3 regions of the Paenibacillus sp. FSL W7-1088 genome follow, and region 2 is predicted to be linked to each of the others. Evidence: riboswitches for the same ligand, from Rfam matches in the RefSeq annotation. Region 2 holds a riboswitch; each other region holds the start of a gene.
The links. Region 2 has a riboswitch for cyclic di-AMP ahead of MKY42_RS00150 (3D domain-containing protein). Riboswitches for the same ligand answer to the same signal wherever they lie in the genome.
Positions count from the first base shown of each region.

Region 1 (6,400 bases), 3.0 Mb from region 2:
CCATTGGCAAACCTTTCGGTCATGATTTGGTAGAACACGGCTTCTTTGGCCCATTCGGGAACCTTAAACACATCGATTTCATGAATATAGGAAAATTCATAATATCCTCCGGTAGGATATGGCTGAGCATAATGAATTCCGTTATCAGCCAGATAAATATTTTCGGTACCAGCGGTAATGCGGAAGATGTATGTCAGGCGCTTGAATTTGGGCTTAACTGCAGTTTCCCAGTAATCAAACATACTGTCGGAAGCCGCTTTCTCCAGTTGAATTTCTTTATAGGTTCCATTCCAATCATATTTATCACCAGTCAGTGCAGTCACATATTGCACATCGTTTCTCTTCGTTCGTACACGCAGGTGAATCGTCGAGGGATTATAAGCATAGGCCCATTTATCGCGGGGAACGTGATACATCGCTTCGAGCAGCATGACAACACCTCCTGAAACTAAGATACAGTTATAGCTATAAATAACCAAGTTAGAGAGCATATGAACCATAAGTGCGGTCGCTAAATGTAAGAATTTCAACATTTTTCAATGTTTTCTTTTCACAGCATCTCCACCTTGTGTCCGTATATACGTACTTATCAAAACAAAAAAAGGTGCCCCTTAAGACCTGAAATGCAGGTCATGGGGAACACCCTAGGTTAATATACAACAGTTCACGAAAAACTTAGCGACTTGCTTGCTTAAACTCTGTTTGAATGGTTTGCAGCAGCTCAGGCTGTGTAAGAACATCATAAGCAGTTGCAGCAATTGCCTTGGCTCCAAGGATCATACCATCCAGGGCCCGTTCCTGAAGCGCCAGATCACGGAATTCAATGGAATGAAGCGTATGAACTTCGTCCACAACACGGATATACGGATGGATTGCAGGACAACGCAAGGATACGTTACCGATATCCATGGAACCATGGTCGTTGCCACTGACGATCTCTTCTTGAGAAATGCCGAGTTCAAGCAGATTAGCACTGAATGCAGCAGATAACGATTCATTCGTGACCATCTCATCATAGGATGTCTCGTAATTGGATGTCACAAGCCGGCATCCGGTTTGCAGAGCAGAACCTTCCGCAATCTGAATTACACGTTGAGTGAGAATATTCAACTCTTTTCTCGTTGAGGCTCGTACATAGAATTGAGCAGAAGCGTAGTCAGGAATGATGTTGGCTGCCTGTCCTCCGCTGTTGATAACCCCGTGGATACGAACCGTACTTTTCACTTGTTGACGGAACGCATTAATGCCATTAAACGTCTGGATAACCGCATCCAGGGCATTGATGCCTTCATGTGGACTTGCAGCAGCATGCGAAGATTTCCCATGGAATTCAAATTGTACGGCATCAATAGCCAGGGAGCTGCCAGATTTCTCATACGCGTAATAAGGATGCGCCATCAGTGCGATATCACAGTCATCGAATAAACCCGCTTCAGCCATAGGCACTTTGGCCCCACGTGTTTCTTCCGCTGGTGTACCGAACACTTTCAATGTTCCGCCCACTTCATCCAGTATGGACTTCAGACCTACCGCAGCTCCGAGGCTCATCATGCAGATCAGATGGTGCCCACAAGCATGACCGATTTCCGGTAGTGCGTCGTATTCACATAACAGGGCAATGGTCGGACCTGGCTTGGATGCAGCATACGTACCGATGAATGCGGTGTCCAAGCCCAGGACAGGAGCTTCTACGGAAAAACCATGGTATGCAAGCTCTTCTTTTAACCGGGCAGAGGCGAGGTATTCTTCATTCCCAAGTTCGGGATTCGCACCAATGTATGATGAAATCTCTTTAAAACGGGAAGCATATTGATCAATTACAGTGAAAATTTGTGTTTTGGTATGTGTCATGCTGGACTCCTTAAGCAAAAATGAAAATAATTCAATAATTATATCATAGTTGCGGTTATTTTTCAGAAACTAGTCAGGATTTGTAATGTCGAAATGCATTGCATAATCATGCATTCTACTTTATAATGACTCAGGCATCAACAACAGAAAGCATACAAAGTATTATAAGGGGAGAACAGGGTTGAAATTGATTAGTCGTTACACCATGATGCTGCTAGCTCTTGTGGTCTTGTTAACTACGGTTGCACCTGTTGCGTCGGCAACGGGAACTACAGGCAATTCAGGCAGTAAAAAGCTGGTGCTCGGTACAAGTGCCGATTTTGCACCATATGAATTCCATAAAGTGATTGATGGTAAAGACCAAATCGTCGGATTTGATATTTCGATTGCTAAAGAAATTGCTGCGGATCTAGGCGCAGAGCTTGTAATAGAGGATATGGGTTTTGACGGACTTCTTCCTGCGTTACAGAGTGGTCGTGTGGATATGGTCATCTCTGGAATGACGCCAACGGATGAGCGTAGACAAAGCATTGACTTCTCCGATACCTATTATAAATCCAAGCAAGTCATCATGATTCGCAATGCGGATAAAGATAAATATCCAACCATGGCTGATCTGGAAAATGAAAAAATTGGTGTCCAAAAGGGCTCCATTCAGGAAACGATTGGCCAGGGAATCCCCGGCGCAAAACTGACAGCACTTGATAAAATATCTGATATCGTACTGCAATTGCAGACCAATCGTGTAAATGCTGCAATCGTTGAGGATACGGTAGCTGCCGGTTACCTGGATGATGTGATTGGACTAGCTCCGGCTATTCCGGATGAAGAGCAGGCCGAAGCGGCAATCGGGATTCGTAAGGGCAATACGGAATTGCTGAATGCAGTGAACGGAACGCTCGAACGTCTGAAAAGCGAAAATAAAATCGATCAGATGGTCACTGAAGCAAGCCAGTTGATGGCAGACAAGGTGAAAAAAGATCAAAACATTTTTCAAGTGTTCTGGCAATACAAAAGCTTTTATGCAACAGGTGTGGGTTACACCCTATTACTGTCTGCACTCGGTGTAATATTCGGGGTAATTATCGGTTTGATCATCTGTCTGTTACGTCTGCATGACGTCTCAATTCTGCGTTGGATTGGAACAGCTTACGTTGAAGTTATTCGTGGTACACCAATGCTGGTTCAATTGATGATTATCTATTACGGGCTTGCCTTGACGTTCGGTATTACATTTTCGCCGCTTCAGGCGGGGATTATCACACTATCCATTAATAGTGGTGCCTATCTTGCGGAGATTTTCCGTGCTGGTATACAGGGTGTGGATCGCGGCCAACTGGAAGCAGCTCGTTCCCTAGGAATGGGCAGAGGTGCGGCCATGCGCTTCATCGTGCTCCCACAAGCGTTCAAAGCGGTGTTGCCGGCGATCGGTAATGAGTTCGTGACCATTATCAAGGAATCCTCCATTATCTCGGTTATCGGTATGGTGGACATTATGTACCAGGCAAGTGTGGTCAAAAATATTACGTATCAAGGGATGAATCCATTCCTGATTGCGGCAGCCATCTACTTTGTGCTGACGTTCATTTTGTCCAAACTGCTGGGTCGACTGGAAAGGAAGTTGGGTGCAAGTGATAGACGTTAGACAATTATATAAATCCTATGATAAGAACGAAGTGCTTAAAGGCATTAACGTAACGATTGGCAAAGGCGAGGTTGTCGTGGTCATCGGTCCGTCCGGATCGGGGAAAAGTACCTTTTTGCGTTGTCTGAACTTACTGGAGAAACCTACTTCCGGTGAGATTAACTTTGAGGGAGTTTCGATCACTGACCCGAAACACAACATTAATGCAACTCGTGAAAAAATGGGGATGGTATTCCAGCATTTCAATCTGTTTCCGCACAAAACGGTGCAGCAGAACATTACGATTGCTCCCATTAAAGTGAAGAAACAGCCTGCACATGAAGCGGAACAAATCTGTGCAGATTTGCTCAAGACGGTGGGCCTCTCTGACAAAAAAGACGCCTATCCAAATCAGCTGTCCGGTGGACAGAAACAACGGATAGCTATTGCAAGAGCGCTCGCGATGCAGCCGCATGTCATGCTCTTTGACGAGCCAACGTCTGCACTGGACCCTGAAATGGTGGGTGAAGTCCTGGATGTTATGAAGCGGCTTGCAGAGGGCGGCATGACCATGGTTATTGTGACGCATGAGATGGGCTTCGCACGCGAAGTGGGTGACCGCATCCTGTTTATGGATGGCGGGGTAATTGTAGAAGAAGGAACGCCTGCTGAAGTGTTCGGTGAGCCCAAGCATGCACGTACACGTGACTTCCTTGCTAAAGTGCTCTAATACATCCAAGTTATTCAGGATGAAGATCAGGATGAAATTGCAAAATCTATACTTTGGATGAGAATTTCATCCCCTCATACATCCCTGTCGACGACCCGTCGGCAGGGATTGTTTTGTTATGTAAGGAAACGCACGGATTAACATAAAAAGTAACGTTTCTGTCATCAGCGATATAAGCTCAAATAGACATTTTTTTGAAAAAAACCGCTTAGATTCAGCCATGATGTTGAAGTGAATTAGACAGATGGTAACATTTACTACGACTCTTGGTTACAAAATTGTGATATATTTGTTCCTGCCGAAACTTCCGGAGTTGGGAGTGCGGGGGATGTAACGATGCAGAGTGTGCTTGGGGAAGAATCATTTGCACACGGCTTGGGGTGAATTAGGGCTACATAAATTCTTAATGTAATTGAACCTATAGGGTGGTTTCCTCCATCCGAATCCGACAACTAACTTCGCAGGCATAATGAGGGAGGAAGACCATGATTAACAAGAAACGTATAGCCAAAACAGCAACAGCTTTGCTGACAGCAGCAATGCTCATTCAGGCCGTTCCGGCTCACGCTGATTCAGTTCATGTGGCCAAAGAGGGGGATACCTTCTATACCTTATCCAAACAATACGGAGTTGGACTTAACGCTCTTATCAAAGCTAACAATGACATTTCAGCTTACAACATTTATGGTGGTTTGAAAATTACGATTCCTGGAAAAACAACGTACACAGCTTCTGCTGCAGAAGCTAAAACGGAGGCTAAAACGATCACTACTGCAAGTCTTGACGTTAATGCAGATAGTAAAGTTGTACAAGCCTGGGGAAAAACGTTTGATTACAGCAAAGCGGTCGATGTCAAAGCAACAGCATACTCCGCGGACGCTTCCGAAAATGGAGGATGGGGTGCTGTGGACTACTTCGGTAACCCGCTCGAATTGGGAACCATTGCAGTAGACCCAAGTATTATTCCATTGGGAACTAAGGTACTGGTAACAGGTCATACACACCCAGGACTGCCAAAACAGGCATTTGTCGCTACGGCTCGTGATGTGGGCAGCGCCATTAAAGGCCATAAGATCGATATCTTTATTCCTGGCAGCAAACAATCCGTGAGCACATTTGGTATTCAGGATGTTGAACTTTACATTTTGAAATAAAAATCAAAGCGTAGCTGCACATCATCATATGTGATTCCAACTAAATCTAAATTAAACAGTAAAGGGTGTCCCTTAATCACGAGAATGTGATTGAAGGGCACCCTTTTGAATATCCGACTTCTGGATTCTTTGACCTATTTGCCCTTTGGCAGTTCTAGCATTTCGTCCAAAGTCACCAGCTCGTACCCGCGGTTACGCAATTCCTCGATAACTTCAGGCAACGCCTCGATGGACCCACTCAGCTTTGATCCGACACCGCCTCCTGCATGCTGAAGAACAATGGAACCCGGTTTGACGGCGGACAGGATGTTTTGTTTGACTTCCTCTTTGGAGAGGCCCTTCCAGTCCAGGGAATCGACATTCCAGTTCACAATGCTGTAATGTTGTTTGGCTGCCCATTGCAGCTGCTGCTCGTTAATGTCGCCGTAAGGTGGACGAATCATTTTGGGTGTGTACCCCACCAGATCCCGAATAATATCCCCGGTATGTAAGATTTGTTTGCGAAATGCATTCATGGTCAGCTTACTGAACTCCGGGTGATTGTAGCTGTGATTGCCAACAATATGCCCTTCCTTCACCATGCGTTTCACTAAATCCGGATGTTTCTCGGCGCGATGTCCCACAATGAAAAACGTAGCCCGCACCTTGTGTTTTTTTAGAATATCCAACACCTGCGGGGTGAACCGTGGATCAGGTACGTCATCAAAAGTCAGTGCGACCTTTTTTGTCGAGGGGCCATTCGTTTTGAATGTATCCGCATATTTCTGTCGGAGCTGTCCCAGCGTCAGCTGCTCCTCTTCGGAAGAATCAGACTTCGAAGCAGGTTCGGTTTGCGGGCTTGAAGAAGCCCATAACTGAGCAGGAGCGTAACTTCCTCCCAGAAGAATGACCATGATGGATAACATGATGAGGCGTATACGCATGTTAGTGCCTCCTTTTCCCAAATTGCGTTCTCTTTGGTATGCCCGGGGCCATCCGTATTTATGCATGATGTGAGATGTTTCATTGCTGATTCAGAAAATCAAAGCCATAATTCCACCA
Region 1 is NZ_CP150216.1:4,323,825-4,330,224, reverse strand. It holds gene MKY42_RS19360 (alpha-glycosidase) at 1-431, opposite strand, end outside; gene MKY42_RS19355 (M20 family metallopeptidase) at 676-1,851, opposite strand; gene MKY42_RS19350 (ABC transporter substrate-binding protein/permease) at 2,033-3,496, shown strand; gene MKY42_RS19345 (amino acid ABC transporter ATP-binding protein) at 3,483-4,205, shown strand; cyclic di-AMP (ydaO/yuaA leader) riboswitch at 4,492-4,688, shown strand; gene MKY42_RS19340 (3D domain-containing protein) at 4,691-5,359, shown strand; gene MKY42_RS19335 (polysaccharide deacetylase family protein) at 5,494-6,282, opposite strand.
Region 1: linked by a shared signal. The riboswitch ahead of MKY42_RS19340 (3D domain-containing protein) and the one ahead of MKY42_RS00150 (3D domain-containing protein) in region 2 are both predicted to bind cyclic di-AMP.

Region 2 (6,400 bases):
CCGGAGGTACGCATGCTTCCCCCATTGATTGTCTACAATGAAGAGGGAAAATACTGTGAAGAGATCATGGATATATATTACGGAGCACAACATGCACAACGGACAACGGAAGGAGGGGTTTAGATGACATTGCATATTCAGAAGAGCTACGCGGAGCAGTCGGGTGATGCCGGCAAACTATATTTGGTAGGAACACCGATCGGTAATCTGGACGATATGACTTTTCGAGCCATTAAAACATTGCAGAGCTGTGACATCATTGCAGCGGAAGACACACGTCAGACTCGAAAGCTGCTTACCCATTTTGAAATTACACCATCGATGTTGTTCAGTTACCATGAGCATAATAAGGCAGCCAGTGGGCCTGAACTAATACGCTATATAATAGAAGGAAAAAATTTGGCACTCGTCAGTGATGCCGGTCTGCCGGCCATTTCGGACCCTGGTTCCGATCTTGTAAAACTTGCGCTTGAAGCTGGAATTACGGTCATTCCCATCCCTGGAGCCAATGCAGCGTTATCAGCTCTGATCGTATCCGGCTTGCCGACGGAGCGCTTCACATTCGGCGGTTTTTTGCCGCGGGAGAAAAAAGACATGCGAAAAGTGATGGAAGCTTTTAATGAGTCCAACGGTACGTTGCTATTTTATGAGTCCCCTCACCGTATTCGCAAAACGTTGGCCTACCTCGAAGAGATTCTAGGTGACCGATCGATCGTACTGGCGCGTGAGCTTACAAAACGTCATGAGGAGTTCGCAAGAGGTAGTATCCAAGAGTGTATAGAATGGCTTGAGGAACATCCGCCGCTTGGGGAATATTGTTTGCTTGTAGAAGGTATCAGGGAAGAGGAGCGTAAGGCGGAGCGTGAAGCCTGGTGGCAGCTGCTGTCTTTGGAGGAGCATGTGGGCCATTATGAGAATGAAGGACTTAGTCGGAAAGATGCGATGAAGAAAACGGCAACAGATCGGGGTTTGACGAAACGAGATGTGTATAATGCGTTAATCTAATAACGAATCAAGAAATATATACTGGAATAGGGAACATAAACTTAAAGGAACCTTAGACCCAACCTTAATGAAATATGAAAAAAATAGCAGAGCGGAAAAATAAAACATATTACGCACATCACCGCTCTTCTTTTTGGTTGTACAGACTCGCAGCTCGATTTTATGGGTAATGAGAACCAATAAGAAAGCAAAAAAATACCTTCCAGCGGTGGGGTTCACACCGGGAAGGCGATCAAGGAATATAAAAAGGTTAGAAATAACAATTTAATAAGACCATTATACCTGATATTTCTTATTTTGTCACAGGTGCAGGGATTTCGGAAATACATTCGTTACAAACAATTTTACCTTTGAAATAAGTAACGTTCTCTGCATTGCCACAGAAGATACAAGCTGGTTCGTATTTTTTCAACATGATGCGCTCGCCGTCAACATAGATCTCAAGAGCATCTTTTTCACCAATACCGAGCGTACGGCGCAATTCAATTGGAATAACTACCCGTCCCAGTTCATCCACTTTTCTTACAATACCTGTTGATTTCATCATTATAATCAGTGCTCCTCTCAGCTAACGATCATTGTCATTATTCGACATTATTTTATGTTTTATGATACTCATCATACCAACGATTCCCAAAACAGTCAACCTTAAAATTAGCTTAAAATAAAGGCTGTTTTTGATAAGATTACGAGTGGTAAGGGATTGGGAGCTATTTTTCGTATTTAAACATCAATGTCAGCTTTGTCGATTTGGAAAACGACAAAAATACAGTATTCGACAAGATTCGTCAAACTGTGTCGAATCCTTGGTGGTATTATACTGAAAAGCGACAAATACAAACGATATTAAAGGAGTGAACAGACATGGAACAGCGTTTAACGGAAGAAAAGGTGTTTAAAGATCCGGTACATAATTATATCCATGTGCAAGATCCGATTATATGGCAGTTGATCAACACGCCCGAATTTCAACGTTTACGCCGAATCCGTCAATTGGGAACATCATTTCTTACTTTTCATGGTGCAGAGCATAGTCGCTTCTCACATTCCTTGGGTGTCTACGAAATTACGCGTAAGATTATTTCCCAATTCGAAAGAAGTCAATATTCAGATTGGCCAAAGGAGGAAAAAACGGTAGCCCTTTGCGCAGCATTGCTCCATGATCTTGGACATGGGCCGTTCTCTCACTCAATAGAAGAAGCTTTCGATATGAATCATGAGGATTGGACTTGTCGGATCATTACAGGTGATACCGAAGTAGGGGCGATCTTAAGACGGTATGCTCCTGATTTTCCCGAGAAAGTGGCTTCTGTTATTCAAAAGACATATGAGCAACCTATTGTCGTTAATTTGGTCACCAGTCCGCTTGATGCGGACCGCATGGATTACTTGCTTCGGGATGCCTACTTTACAGGTGTAAACTATGGGACGATCGACCTTGACCGTATCCTGCGTATGCTGCGTCCATTTCACGGAAGAATCGTGGTCAAGGAGTCGGGCATGCATGCCGTGGAGGATTACTTGATGTCCAGGTACCAGATGTACTGGCAAATTTACTTTCATCCGGTTACCCGAAGTTCGGAAATTATATTGCGGCAAATATTTAAGCGGGCGAAAAGTCTCATACAGCAAGGTTTCCAATTCCGCTTCATGATCGATCCACTGTCCCAGCTATTCGCCGGCGATTTAACGGTGGATGAATACTTGCAGCTGGACGAAGCTTTGATTCAGACGGCATTTATGCAGTGGCGCAAAGAGGACGATGCTGTTCTAAGTGAGTTATGCGAACGTTTTATAGATCGCAAATTATATAAGTATGTAGAGATTGAACAGATCGACGTAAACCTGATTGAAGAGATTCGGGAAGCCTTCACTGCAGCGGGTCTTAATCCCGAGTATGATCTGGAAATTGATTTTCCAACGGATAATCCGTATGATGTGTTTCGTCCGGATGAATCGACGGACAAGCAGATTCTGCTGCTTGATCGGCAAGACAAGTTACATGAGTTGTCAGAGGTATCCGACATTGTCCGTTCAATCAGTGGTCTTCATCGCGGAAAGCATCACTTGTATTATCCGCAAAATAAGGTGGATGCAATTGTTCATGAATTACCGTCAAATATACGCCCCTATTTCTCACATTAAATGATCAGCAATACTGTTCAGGAGTCTGGTGAATAAAGCTTTCTAAAAGAGCTATTTTCCATGATACAGTAATCTGCTTTAATGGAGAGTACATGTAGATCGACATAATTTTGTAATCAGAGCAATTAGAATACAACCCGGATGGCTAAAGATAAGCAACATATAGATAAGGAAGAACTTGTTCGCTCTACATGTTGTGCTCAATGTGCTGAATGAGCTAATAGAATGAAATAAAGAAAAAAATATGACCGAATTTAGGAATATTTATGTTCTGGTTAGTTTACCGGATGGATTAAAAAGAGCTAGTCGTTAATTCGACATGAAGGGAGAAATACAGCATGATGTTGTTCGACACACATACACACCTGGATGCACCACAATTCGACGAGGACCGCGAGGAAATGATTCAGCGTGCTGTGGATGCGGGCGTTAGTCGCATGATTAACGTTGGCTTTAACCGGGAGACTATTCCATCCACGATGAAGTTGGCTGAAACCTATGATTTTATATATGCTGCGGTAGGCTGGCACCCAGTGGATGCAATCACGATGCAGGAGGGTGATCTGGAATGGATTGCGTCTTTATGCAAGCATGAAAAAGTGGTAGCTATCGGTGAAATTGGTCTAGACTATTATTGGGACACTTCACCGAAAGAGGTTCAACATCGCGTATTACGACAACAAATTGGTCTTGCCCGTGAGTTAAATATGCCGATTGTCATTCACAACCGGGATGCGCATGAGGATATTGTAAAGATTTTGCGTGAAGAGAAGGCAGGAGAAGTAGGCGGTGTTATGCATTCCTTCTCTGGCAGCTGGGAAACGGCGAAAATGTGCCTGGATTTGGGCTTCCATCTTTCCTTCGGAGGGCCAATCACGTTCAAAAATGCGAAGCAGCCTAAAGAGGTGCTTGAGAAGGTTCCGATGGACCGATTTTTCATTGAAACCGATGCTCCTTATCTAACACCTCACCCTTATCGTGGAAAACGAAATGAGACAGCGCATGTACGTCTGGTTGCAGAAGCAGCTGCGGAAATTAAAGGCATTTCGGTAGAGGAAATTGCAGCAATAACGACCAAAAATGCCATGGAACGATTTGGGATTCGTTAAAATATCGAGCAAAACGGGTGAAAAAGTGAGTTAGGCGGAGTTAATTTGCTTTTTGATCCAAATAAATCAAGAATATTACAATATTTTAACCAAATATTTAGAAAAACGTACTTGAACAACGCTTTACAACATGCATAGAAACAGGATATCATCTTTTCAGTGAATTGTTGTGCGGAAAATTGGACAGATGTTCGGGGGATGAACAAAGGGACACTTTCCGATGAAACAACATTACTTTCATGAATCAGTCTCGCTGAGTCTCCGTTAACGGAGAGCGGGGGAACCAATAAGGCTTAAACATCGGTGTTTTCAGCCGATGCGCAAAATGCGCTGACCCAAAAGCAGCGTATAAATCTGCGAAGCCATATTTGATTTCTTCTTTGGGTCTCGGGGTGAATTCAAGGGCGTCCGCCATGAGCGGATGACCGGAGATAGGGCGGCTCTCTTTCGCCCGAACCCGACAGCTAACCTCGCAAGCGGAAAAAGAGAGGCAACCTCGTGCATGAATTTCCGATATTCAGAATCATTCGGAAGCCACGAAAGAGTTCCTCTTAAACTCTTTCTTTGGCTTTTTTGTTTTTGAATAAAAGAAATACGGTCATCATACGGTAAGTATTCAGGAGGATGACATCATGTTGCGAAGATTGATTCATGGTGCAGAACCGGATTATGTTGGTCCGATCTGTGTTCTGTAGAAAATTTGGTATAGTCGCGTCAAAGACATCATGCATTACTTTAGACGGCGAGGCTATGAAGGAGGACGGAGAAGTGGGCACATTCCAACCAGAAGAGACCCATGAGTCACGATCATCCAGTAAGTCTTTCGCGTTGCGGTGGAAGCATGAGAACTTGCGTCAAATGGCATTGATCGCGATTTTCTCAATTGCGCTTACAATCATGATCTTGTTAGTCGTTTACGGTCAGGCCGGGAAACAAATTTCACTGGTTATTGATGGCAAAGCTCAAGCGGTAGAGACTCGTACAGGAATGCTTCAGGAAATGCTGGAGGAGCAGTCAATCACAGTCAGCCCTCACGATCAGGTATCCATGCCCTTGAATGGGGCGATCACAGATGGAGACCGCATCGTTATTGAGCGGGCCGTTCCAGTTAATATTACGGCAGACGGAGACACCAAGACTCTGTATACAACCGATTCATCGGTAAAAGATGCGATTAAAAAATCAGGTATTCAGATTGCAAGTGAAGACAAAGTGTATCCGGCGCTTGGAACCACTATTGAAGCGGATATGAAAATCCGTGTAGTGCGTGTAACAAAGCGTACGGTGGACGTGGAACAGCCGATTGCTTACAAAGTGATCAAAACGGCTGACCCTAGCTTGTACAAAGGCGACAATCGTGTCGTTGTGAGCGGTAAAGAAGGCACACTTGTACAGCATATTGAAAAGGTGTTCCAGGATGGAGAATTGGTCTCCAAAAAAATGGTGGGCAAATCGGTCGCAACGAATCGCGTTGATAAAGTGATCGCCGTTGGTACCAAAGCCAAACCTGTTGTGAAAGAGCCAGTGATTCAGACGGTATCGGCGCAGACTTCCACGACAAAAACAGCAACAACAACGAACTCGAAGAAAACCGCTGCCTCGGGCAGCAAAGTAATTACCGTCTCAGGCAGTTCTTTTAAATATTCTAAAGTGTTGAAAAATGTATCCATGACGGCATACTCTTCTGAAGAGCCCGGTATCGGCACAAAAACGGCATCAGGTACTCGGGTAACCGAGGGACGTACCATTGCGGTTGATCCCAAAGTCATTCCAATTGGCTGGTGGGTATATATCGAGGGCCTTGGCTTCCGTCGTGCGGAAGACACAGGTGGTGCCATTAAAGGCAACAAAATTGATGTGTATTATGATAGTGTGAAGCATGCCCTGAACTTCGGACGGAAGAAAGGCAAGACGGTATATGTGATTGGTCCGGTGAAGCCGGAAGCGAACTAAAATCGTTTTACTTTGAAATGGGAATGCTATAAAATATAAGCATGAATGATTCATGCGGAATATGCGGCGGAGGGGTCTGAATTCAGTCTCCCCCGCCGTTTGGCAGAGAAGAGGATACTCCTCTTCTTTTTGCGTTAGAAAGGAAGAAATGGAACATGATAAAAGAAGTGATCGTGGTGGAAGGTCGT
Region 2 is NZ_CP150216.1:28,525-34,924, forward strand. It holds gene MKY42_RS00125 (tRNA1(Val) (adenine(37)-N6)-methyltransferase) at 1-123, shown strand, start outside; gene rsmI (16S rRNA (cytidine(1402)-2'-O)-methyltransferase) at 124-1,005, shown strand; gene MKY42_RS00135 (AbrB/MazE/SpoVT family DNA-binding domain-containing protein) at 1,298-1,552, opposite strand; gene MKY42_RS00140 (HD domain-containing protein) at 1,870-3,150, shown strand; gene MKY42_RS00145 (TatD family hydrolase) at 3,489-4,259, shown strand; cyclic di-AMP (ydaO/yuaA leader) riboswitch at 4,501-4,754, shown strand; gene MKY42_RS00150 (3D domain-containing protein) at 5,028-6,212, shown strand; gene rnmV (ribonuclease M5) at 6,368-6,400, shown strand, end outside.

Region 3 (6,400 bases), 2.3 Mb from region 2:
CCAGATTGAACAGAGCTACGTTGTACGTACCATCTCCGTTATTCGCATACCATACCTGCTGTTTGGTGTCCATGGAAACGGGATGAGCTGGACGTCCGGCCTGATTGACCGCAATGACCTCATCATTCGTCAGAAGCTCCAGCCCATAGCTGTCAAGCCTGGTCAGATCATTACCTGTATAAAGCGGTGCTGAAGAGATTGCCCAGAACGTCGTCGCGGTCTTCCGCTCGTCTCTGGTCAGACCATCCATCGAGCCATTCCCGACATTCAGGGAGTCAAAATCGTTCCAGCCTCCAGGACCTGCATCACGCCACCAGATGGCTGCTATGGGGAATAAGCGTGAAATACTCGACCATTCTGTTAACCCCTTACTACTGTCGTAGGCTTCAACATCCCAATCGATCCTCCAGCCGTTCGCATACTTTTTCCAGAAGTCCACGTAATTATGGTCAAGCGCCCAGGAAAGCTCAAACCAGATATTATTTCTGTCCAGGGCTTTGGACCATGCCTCTACATCACCGCGTGCATCCCGGCTCAGGTTATTAATCCCTGATCCTGGCGTCACACTGTCGAATTTGACAAAGTTGATGCCCCACTCGCCAAGAAGATCCGCGATGGAGTCAATGTACTTCTGTGAGCAAGGGTTCGAAAAATCAATTTTGTACGTGTACGAATCCCAAGCATCCATAACAACGAGCGGTTTTACCGCAATATCCTGCATACGACATGCCCCACCCGTTCCATACACCTCAAGATTTTTTTCATAAGCGGTGATTGATAATCCCGGAATGAGATAGATCCCGATCTTCTGTCCGTTATTATGGACATAATCGATGACCTCCTGAAATCCATTTGGATAAAGAACAGTACTCGGAATAGGACGGCCGTATTCATCTTCATCACCGTTCCAGCCTGCATCAATATTAATGTATTCATATCCATGGGCTTGCAGCTTCTCGCGCATGGCATCCGACTGCTTCTTAATACTCTCGGCCGACGTCCAGTTACCCGCCCCGTCATATACCTGCATGCTGTAACTGCTCCAACCCATATACGGCTTCTGGGCCAGACTCTTATCTGCTGCTTGTGCCACATTGCCGCCTGTCGTTCCCATAATCCCGAACTGCACCACCGCAATCATGAATACCATGAAACACATTGCCATCCTTTTTCCGATTCGTTTCAAATTATCCCTACCCCCTCTGAATTTGGTCATTCAAATCCCTTTTGATAGCGCTTCCATACGAGAAGAGAATAGTAGATGAAGGATGCTCAGGATAGGTACATTTCGGTATTTTACGTACATTAAACCTGAAATACAGGGGCAAACCGTCACATAACGAACACTTTTCCATTTTTGGATAAATAAACAAAGATCAACTTCTTCTTTGCTCAAGTTGAAGGAATAGTTGAAAAAACATTCAGGATGAGCAACCGCTCTGATCCGTAAACAGATAAAAAAGGTTCCTAGAGTGGCAGCAATGCCATTCTAGGAACCTTTCTTCGTGTTGCACATGATGCGGTCGAGAGGACTCGAACCTCCACGGGGGTTAGCCCACACGGACCTGAACCGTGCGCGTCTGCCAATTCCGCCACGACCGCGTATATCTTATCTCCGAGAAATTATATCGCGGCGACAATAAATACTATATCATGTGCAGGTAATTAGTGTCAACAAAAAATTATCCTCTTCTCATGTGTAAAGCATTTTATAAATTAGATCTTGGAGGGCCAGTTGCCGTACCAGGCATACCCACCTCTTCTTTCCTTATCGATATCGCTGAGTTTGTATTTCACAACCCCATCACGTCCTACGAAGATTGGTTTATCCGTTCCAATTTCATAGAAACGTGCCCAAATTGGCGCTGCACCTGAATCTGCAATGAGTTGGCTGTCTCCGTTTTCTCTGACATACTTGTAACCAGTAATTTTAACTTTGTTGAACCAGGCTTCTGCCGCTTTGATGGAGGCAGTAATTTTGGAGTTAGCCGGTCTAGTTTTTAAAAACTTCACAATTGTACTGCTCTCTCCAGCACTCAGAGAAGGCACTTCATAAATCCTAGCGCCTGCAGGTTTAAGGGTACTGGAATCATGCTGCTGCCCCCATGCAGTCAGTTTACCGTTCGCTACAACCTGTGTATTGAGAATAGCCTCTACACCTTTGGCAACTGATTTTTTACTACGATCTGCAAGAGAGCTGTCGATGAATGAGAAATCTCCTTTACGTGCACCTACTTCATCCAGCATGTACATGACATTAATCATGGCATCGTCGTTGAAGGTGATGTGCTTGTGATAACCGGAGCTTTGGTATACCTGTGGCCAACCCCCATTGGAGTACTGCATATTCAGCAAAAAGTTGATTCCTTTGATGGCAGCAGCCGAATAACGCGGATCATTCGTCTTTTTGAATTCCTTGGCTAACCTTCTAATTTCTGAGTATGTAGCTTTGTTATCAATCGTAGATTTGGCCCACTCACCACTTGTTTCTTTGTAATCCTTCTTCCATCCCCCGTCTGGATGTTGATTCTTCAAAATGTCCGAGATACTTGCTGTCGTTCCAGAGGCGTCTGCAGCAGAGACCTTAGCAGCAGGCTGAAATACCATTCCGACAACGGAGAAAACCATTGTACATGCCATAACCAAAGATGCAAACCTTGTTTTTGCCTTCAACATAGATTAGAAACACTCCTCAATTCATTTTCTGCAAACTGTTCCCCTGCTAATCTATCCCCCTTATATTTGTTTTATAATCAAACTATTTCTTTTAATCCAATAAATGGAATGCACAAAAAGAATTCTATGCAAAAAGATGAATTTTGTCAATATTTGCAACAACATGTAACAAATTCTTTGGACAACCTATAATTATCGTCTAATTGGATGTGAGAAAGCCAATAAATTGTCCAATTTCTCTCCTTCTGAAACAGTAGTTACTTTTTTGTCATTTATTAGAACCCATCATTCGAGTTATTTCTACATAAAAAGCGATAATTCCGTTAACATTGAGATGATAAGAAGGGTTCAAGATCGGTTTGACATTTTCGCATTTATGCAATATAGTTTCAAAAGGTTACAAAAACTTAATTATTCATTTGCCGAGTTTCATGTTTGAAAACGGGGGAACCATTTTGGGTGAATTATTCTTATACATAGGAAATATAGGGAACCTTCTACCGAACCCTTAGCTAACTCCGTAGGCATCGAAGGGAGAACAACAATTTTGAAAAAGCTTATCATTTCTATTTTTGGAGCAGCAGTTCTATTTACATCCGGTGCAGCAAGCACAGAGGCAAGCAGTATTAACACCGTCGTTAACAACATGACAGGCATTCCTTACAAATGGGGCGGCACGACACTCGCCGGGTTTGATTGCTCTGGATTTATGAGATATATTTTCAACAAATATAGCATTGAATTACCACGTACTTCCCAGCAGCAAGCGAAGGCCGGAACACCGGTATCCAAAGCTAATCTGCGTACAGGTGACCTGGTATTCTTTAATACGATGGGCAATGGCATTTCTCATACAGGAGTATATATCGGGGGCGGACAGTTCGCTCATGCTTCCAGCAGTAAGGGTGTCAGCATCACCCAATTATCCAATCCATATTTCAATGATCGTTATGTAACAGCACGCCGGGTAACAGGTCAGTTTATGTATAACAAAATGCTGGGCAAAATATAAGTTTGATTGGAAATAGCGCAAAGAGGAGGCTCCGGGTGAATCCGGGACCTCCTCTTTGTTTTGGGGCTTTTGTTTACAAATCCGCTGTGCTGTAGACTTCTATACTTAATGTAGAGCCTTCTGTACTCTCATTGCACCTTGAGACAACGCATGGCCTCCGCCTACGGCTCCAGCCACAGCAACCGTCTCCATAATCTCCTGATCGGTCGCTCCTTTGGCACGCGCCTCTTCCACATGGTAAAACGTACATACCTCATTGTTTGCAAACAAACCAATGCCCAGTGCAATCAGCTGTTTGGTCTTGGCATCAATTTCCCCAGCCTGAAAACATTCTCCAGTGAACTCATGATAAGACTTCACCACAGCTGGCAGCACGTCGCTTAATTCACCAATCTGATCTTTATAGGCATGAACCTTATCATTCATCAATGTCATGGTTACCGCACATCCTCTCGGCTGATATGTTACAAGCTCTCACTGTACCTATCTTTTCACCCGAGAGGTGCAATTATGCCAAAACACCCATGGTAAATGAACCTAAAAAACGCATGTCCTATTCTTCGAGCGGACTCTTACGTGGCTCGCTGAACAACTGATACTGATAATTCCGGTCCAGCTTGACCACACGACGATTCTGACGGCGAATGAGCACCTGCTCCCCGTCCCAGGCAACCACAATGCCTGTCACATCATTGGACTGAATTTCGTCCCGTACTACCCTTACTTTTTCACCCGATAAACGCAGTGCATCCAATTCTTCATCACTGATCATATTCATGGCGCCTACTTTCCCAAAAAAATTATTTACAAAAAGAGACCTAAATGAAAAGTCATTTAGGTCTCACGTGACTGTATTGGACTGTCATGTCATTCGAAAGTATGTCCCGACTGAAAGTTACCGCTGCGCGTGCTCTTTGCTGTCGTTCTTCTCAAACCAAAAATCAAGCACTTTGGCGGACATCACACGTTCTTCAAGGTACTCCACTTGATGCGGTGTAAATTGTTCTTTCCAAGAGAAGGACAACTCTTCGCACAAGCCTACAATCGTCAGCAATTCTGACCAGGCAACGTAGCGTTTGTACCAGAAAAATTGAGGATGTTCAATCATATAGGGATAAAGGTCATCGAATTCCGTATGTTTACAATCCAGGGCACGCTCAAAATGTACTTTCGATTCCGCCAGCTTATCAATAAAAAATTGTTCTGTTGCCGGTTGGTTACCCATGGTGTTGCCTCCTCTCCCTAACATAACCCCATTATAAATGAAATCAGCGGTCATGCAAAGGCATTGTTATAAAAATAGGCACTTTTTCCTTTAAAAAGTCACAATTCGTTATCGTCAAATTGCACGGTGCCATCGTTCAAAGAACGAATACGCACCAACGCTTCAACCGGAATGCCCTGCTCACGAATGGTGCGCGCTCCGGCCTGAAAACATTTTTCGACCACGACACCGAATCCAACCAGTTCCGCACCCGAACGTTCGATAATTTTGATGACACCACGAGCGGCATCGCCATTGGCAATGATATCGTCAATAAACAAAATACGGTCATTCTCATGAATATATTCACGGGACACCATAATATCCGTTACAATCCCTTTGGTAAAAGAAGGTACTCTTTCACAGTAGGCATCGGGGTCAGCCAAAAGTGTTTTTTTGCGACGGGCAAATACCAGCGGAACACCCAGTTCATGTGCAGCAGCAAAGGCGACCGGAATCCCGGAAGACTCCACTGTAATGACCCGAGTTACACCACTTTCACGAAAACGAGCGGCAAATTCCCTTCCCATTTCCATCGTCAATGCAGGATCAATCTGGTGATTCAGCAGACCATCCAGCTTCAGCACCTGATCTGACATGACTACGCCTTCTTGTAAAATTCGTTGTTTCAATACTTCCATAATTTGACCTCCCAAGCCGTTCCTATGACGTAAAAGTATCATAGATCCCGCTATCAGTTCAAGCGAAATTGCCTTTGCTCTTGTTCAGAGCATGTTAAATGACCCTTTGCCATACTTCAATTGTCATGAGTTTGACGGGTCAAGCATACCTTGTACCATGGCACCCGCATGTCCAAACTATTCAGGGGCCTGAGAGGGGAAACGCATGAAACAGGCATTTCGGGTGCTGCAGATCGCATTTACATACATTGGAACGGTAGTTGGAGCCGGCTTTGCAACAGGGCAGGAGATATTGCAGTTTTTTACCCAGTATGGCAAATGGGCCACCATTACCATCGGCTTATCGACCATGCTCTTTGTCTGGTTAGGTACAAAAATGATGCTGATTGCCCATGATACCGGCTCGCGCTCATACGAAGATCTCAACAAACATCTATTCGGCCATAAAGCAGGAAACTGGATTACCTGGGTTACCCTTCTGATCCTCATTGGAGTAAACAGTGTCATGCTGGCAGGAGCAGGGTCGGTCTTTGTAGAGCATCTGGGACTTCATTATCAGACCGGACTGATTGTCACCCTTATCGGTACTTATCTGCTGCTTGGACGGGGCATTCAGGCCATTCTGCAAATGAACAGTATCGTAGTGCCCATGATGCTTCTGCTATCTCTGCTTATGATCATCAGCACCATAAATCATCCCGGCGCAAACCGATTTATTACATTAACCACCGACAGCAATCCAATACGGGTCTGGTTATCTCCTCTGTTGTATGCTTCATTCAACCTGGCTCTTGCCCAAGCTGTACT
Region 3 is NZ_CP150216.1:2,359,604-2,366,003, reverse strand. It holds gene MKY42_RS10980 (X2-like carbohydrate binding domain-containing protein) at 1-1,141, opposite strand, end outside; tRNA gene MKY42_RS10975 (tRNA-Leu) at 1,519-1,602, opposite strand; gene pelA (pectate lyase) at 1,717-2,676, opposite strand; cyclic di-AMP (ydaO/yuaA leader) riboswitch at 3,087-3,218, shown strand; gene MKY42_RS10965 (C40 family peptidase) at 3,224-3,688, shown strand; gene MKY42_RS10960 (carboxymuconolactone decarboxylase family protein) at 3,794-4,123, opposite strand; gene MKY42_RS10955 (hypothetical protein) at 4,242-4,460, opposite strand; gene MKY42_RS10950 (hypothetical protein) at 4,584-4,913, opposite strand; gene MKY42_RS10945 (xanthine phosphoribosyltransferase) at 5,012-5,593, opposite strand; gene MKY42_RS10940 (hypothetical protein) at 5,799-6,400, shown strand, end outside.
Region 3: linked by a shared signal. The riboswitch ahead of MKY42_RS10965 (C40 family peptidase) and the one ahead of MKY42_RS00150 (3D domain-containing protein) in region 2 are both predicted to bind cyclic di-AMP.